2 regions of the Alteromonas sp. KUL150 genome follow, and region 2 is predicted to be linked to the other one. Evidence: riboswitches for the same ligand, from Rfam matches in the RefSeq annotation. Region 2 holds a riboswitch; the other holds the start of a gene.
The links. Region 2 has a riboswitch for thiamine pyrophosphate ahead of GVO62_RS12315 (TonB-dependent receptor). Riboswitches for the same ligand answer to the same signal wherever they lie in the genome.
Positions count from the first base shown of each region.

Region 1: linked by a shared signal. The riboswitch ahead of thiC (phosphomethylpyrimidine synthase ThiC) and the one ahead of GVO62_RS12315 (TonB-dependent receptor) in region 2 are both predicted to bind thiamine pyrophosphate.

Region 1 covers NZ_BLIJ01000029.1:102,116-104,591, forward strand. The annotation lists gene GVO62_RS06620 (heme biosynthesis HemY N-terminal domain-containing protein) at 1-580, shown strand, start outside; TPP riboswitch at 731-842, shown strand; gene thiC (phosphomethylpyrimidine synthase ThiC) at 1,095-2,476, shown strand, end outside.
Region 2 covers NZ_BLIJ01000050.1:160,710-163,185, reverse strand. The annotation lists gene GVO62_RS12315 (TonB-dependent receptor) at 1-1,073, opposite strand, end outside; TPP riboswitch at 1,129-1,232, opposite strand; gene GVO62_RS12310 (acyl-CoA thioesterase) at 1,364-1,789, opposite strand; gene GVO62_RS12305 (GNAT family N-acetyltransferase) at 1,849-2,476, shown strand, end outside.

The sequences.
Region 1 (2,476 bases), on a different contig from region 2:
CAAGCTGGGTAAGTGGCAAGTATTGCAAGACAATCTTTCTGCCTGGCGCAAGGCGCTACCTAAAGACGATTACACAGCGTGGAGCCAGCGTATTGCCAAAGGTAAATTTGCAGAAATTGCCAGTAAGCAAGGTGCTGTTGAGCTTAAATCATATTGGGATACGCTGCCGCGCAAACTGCGTCACGACGATGCATATCGCGCTGCGTATGTTCAGCAGTTACTTGACCAAGGCATGCATGCAGACGCGCAGCAACTGTTGGTTGAATGGCAAAAACGTGGCCCGAATAGCACCTTGTTCCCGCTGTTCACGCAGCTTAATATTCCTGATGCATCGCCGTCATTACGTTTGTTAGAAAGCTGGATTAAACAAGACGACCAAAATGTTGAACTGTACTCAACACTAGGCCAAGTTGCGTTTAACTCAGGCGACGATGTGTTGGCTGAAAAAGCCTTGCTTAAAGCGACAAAAATGAAATCGCGCAAAGAAGACTTGCTGTTGCTTTCTGCTATCAGTGAGCGCCAACAAGATACAGCTACAGCCCTTCAGCTTTATAAAGAGGGTCAGCAGTTAGCTGGTTAGATGACGTTTCATTTAACTTAGCTGGTAGTACTTGTATTATGTGTAAAATTGAAGATATAGTAAAAAGGAACAGTAAATTCGTGCTCCAAACTTGCGTTTAAAAACGCTCAGTTTTAGTGAGCAGACCTTGTTTTAAGCGCGAATAAAATAAATTACTTGTCGGAGTGCTTCACTGGTAATCCAGTAAGCTGAGACCGCGAAAGTGGGATCCGTAGAACCTGATCAGGCTAATACCTGCGAAGGGAACAAGAAAATGCAATGCACACAGTGCCTACAACACTGTTGCTCGTTTGTGTAATAAAGTGAGTGATGAAAAAGTTAGGATAGGTTAAGCGTAGAAAGCGAACGCAGACAGCGGCGCAAGCATCTAGGCTAAAGCAACGATAACGCTCATCACACAATTGTTATTACCCTCGAGTTGAAAGCTGGGTTTAAAACCTTAACCCTCGCACATTGTATTCTCCTTCACTCCTGACAAGCATTTTTAAACCTAAACTCAAAAGGCCAAAATGCTATGTCGAACAGACGCGAACAGCGCCAACAGGCGCAACAATTCATCAACGAGCTAGCAGGCGAAGCTTACCCCAATTCCACACGCCATTACGAAAATGGAAGCCGAGATGACATCCGCGTTGCCATGCGCCTTATTCATCAGCACGACAGCTTAGTCGGTGGCACCGAAGACAACCCTATTTTAACACCAAACCCGCCGATTCCCGTGTACGACACTTCCGGCCCCTACGGCGACCCCGACGAAAACATTGATGTTCACAAAGGCTTAGCGCCTTTGCGCAAAGCGTGGATTGAAGAGCGTGGCGATACCCATGCTCTTGATGGTGTTTCATCACATTTTGCTAAAGCGCGTGAAAACGACATTTTTACCGAAGATTTTCGCTTTATACGCAACCGCAAACCGTTAAAAGCGAAAGCGGGCAAAAACGTAACGCAACTGCACTACGCCAGAAAGGGCATTATTACCCCTGAAATGGAATACATTGCCATTCGCGAAAATATGGGTCGCCAAGCAATTAAAGATGCAGAACTTACGCAGCAACACAAAGGCGAACACTTTGGCGCAAATTTACCCGAGACTATAACCTCCGAATTTGTGCGTCAGGAAGTGGCTGCAGGGCGCGCCATTATTCCGTGCAATATTAATCATCCTGAGCTAGAGCCAATGATTATTGGCCGCAACTTCTTGGTGAAAATTAACGCCAACATTGGTAACTCAGCGGTGACCTCTTCCATTGAAGAAGAGGTAGAAAAGCTGGTGTGGTCGACCCGCTGGGGCGCCGACACAATAATGGATTTATCCACCGGCAGAAACATTCACGAAACCCGCGAGTGGCTTCTGCGAAATAGTCCGGTTCCACTTGGCACCGTGCCCATTTATCAGGCCCTTGAGAAAGTAAACGGCGTTGCCGAAGACCTCACATGGGAGATGTTTAAAGACACGCTTATCGAGCAGGCCGAGCAAGGGGTGGATTATTTCACCATTCATGCTGGTGTACTGCTTGAGTACGTGCACCTTACGGCAAAACGAGTTACCGGAATTGTATCTCGCGGCGGGTCAATTATGGCGAAATGGTGCTTAAGTCACCACCAGCAAAGCTTTTTATACGAGCACTTTCGCGATATCTGTGAAATTTGCGCCAAGTACGATGTGGCATTATCGTTAGGAGATGGCCTGCGCCCGGGCAGCGTTGCCGATGCTAACGACGACGCACAGTTCTCTGAGTTACGAACCCTTGGAGAACTGACAAAAATTGCGTGGGAATACGATGTTCAGGTAATGATTGAAGGCCCCGGGCATGTGCCAATGCACATGATTAAAGAGAACATGGAAGAGCAATTAAAGCACTGCCATGAAGCGCCTTTCTATACCCTTGGCCCCTT
Region 2 (2,476 bases):
CAGTCGGTCATACCATCGAAAAGCGCGGCACTGTCAGACGAGACAAAACGCAACTCACCTGTTTGGGTTTCGACATCGCGGTAGTACGCGTCAAAAGAGGTGTAACCCCACGGATGAAAACCGGTGAATGTCCAATCTTCATCATATCCATAAGCGATGTTATGAGAAGCATGAGTAGCAATAAGAATGAGATCGCCCGCGGCCGTACTCGTTGTTGAGCGCGCACTTACTGCGTGAGTTTGATGTTCGTCAAAACCTGGCTCGTCAGACAGTGTTTTGTTGTCGTTATCAAGCGAGAACGCATCGTAGCCGTTATCAATGTCGTACCAGCGATAAGTAAGCGCAAGTGTGGTTCTCTCGTCGACGCTGCCTTCTACAGCGAAGCGCAATGCGGTTTCATCGATATTATTTGTATCGCTTCTACCTAAAAACGTGTTCTCTACAAAACCATCGCTACGGTCATGAACCAGCGCAACGCGGTATCCCCAATCAGAATTAATATCGTCGCCAGTGGCACCTTCAATACGGTAGCTATCTTTGTTACCAATGCGAGCCTCAACGTAGTCTGGCCCATCGCTGCCTACATTGTTACTGGAAAGTTTAACTGCCCCTGCCAGTGCGCCAGTACCATACAGCGTGGCCTGAGGCCCGCGATAGACTTCTAGCTGATTGGTATCAAAAATAAGGCCCGCTGCGGCAAGACCAGAAAAATCGAATTCATCGACAATAAAGCTCACAGAAGGATTGATTGGTTCGGCAAATTGGCTACGCTCTCCAATACCGCGAATTTGCACAAAGCGGCCACGAGACGCGCCAGCAGCAAAATTAACGTTTGGAATACTGTTTAACACACTGTCGATATGGCTAGGCTGCCTACTGCGAAGACGCGTTTGGTCTAAAATAGTCGCACTGGCGCTTAACTGATCCAGTGTGGTTTGACGAAAATCGCCAGTAACAACGACGCGTTCAATATCGGTTGGCGCGCTATTTGGACTTTTACTTACATTGGTATCTTGCGCATAGGCTGCAACAGAACTCGCAAGTAATGAAAGCGTGAAAAGTGTTTTATACATGGGATCTCTTGTTCTTATTTAAGAAAAAAGATCCGGGTCTAACGGCAGGTGATAAGGCTATATTGTGAACCATCCCTACGCCGGTATTATCCGGATCAGGTTTAAGGGTTCCCACACATGTGGATCTCAGACCGAAAACGGACACCCCTTGGTATTGCGTTAAAGCACTATAAAAATAGGCTTTAACATCTGCGACGGAGTCTACCAGTTCGATACACGCCGTCAAGCAGATAAGACGTTAAGCTAACGTAAGGTTTTTATATATGATATAAGGCGTTGAAAGCTTGCGGCTATTCAGCGTCAATATTCATATTTAGGCGACGTACTTCATCGTCAGTTTGTGCTTTTAAAACTTCCAACGTTTTGCCGTGTGCCGTTGGTTGACGCGTATCTGGGTCAACTTTTACAAAAACGATATCGTCTGCAAAACAAATAGTTTTCTTGGTGGCTTTATTACGAACCAAGCAGCTTACAGTAATAGACGTGCGGCCCACAGCCTTAGTTTCTAGGCCAAATTCTACGATATCCCCCTGCATAGCGGGTGATTCAAAGCTGATTTCACCAATATGCTTAGTTACCAAGCAGTTGGTTTCTAACTGACAAATTGCCCAAATTGCAGCTTCTTCGTCTATCCATTCTAACGCGCGGCCACCGAACAAAGAATTGGCGTAATTAAGGTCGTTTGGCATAACTAGACGCCGAGAAAGAAAGCGCATTCGAATTCCTCATAATAAATCGCTACTATAGCGTTAGATTATACCGAAAAAACTGATTCATGGCGCTAATTCAATTACGCGAATGGCTTCTAGCCCCCTATCGCGAAGACAGCTGCAAAAACGGCTCACAGGCTACTCCCCTGCTTCACCGAAGAATGCTGGTTATTTCAGGAGGTAATGACTTTTGTGAAGCTGCGATATCTAGCCTTAAAAGCTCAACGGATGAGCTATCATCGTTAAGTATTTCGAACCTCACTGGCAACGCATTAAAAGGAAAGATGCGAAAACAAGTGCTTGGCGTCGAGTGTGACATTGCCTTATTGGATTGCCGCGTTTCCTTTAAGCCAGGTGATATTATGGCTGTGGCGGGCATTGTTAAACGTAGTGGCTGCTTAATACTCATTTGCCCAGAATTTAACGCATGGGTCGACAATATAGCGGTGCCTTTCTTATCAGAAGGGTTTACGCTTAACCACAGTCGATATCTTTCTCGCTTCATTGAGAACTTGCGTAAAAACCCATACGTGGGTTTTCATACTGAAACGGAGACTGTTCTTCCCAATGTTTCCATTTACAGCGTAGAACAAGGATCAATTCACAACGAACACGCAAATACCCGTTTTCGCTCTGTTGAGCAAGAAGACGCCTACTATCAGTTGCATCAAGCATACATGCGTAATCATCTTA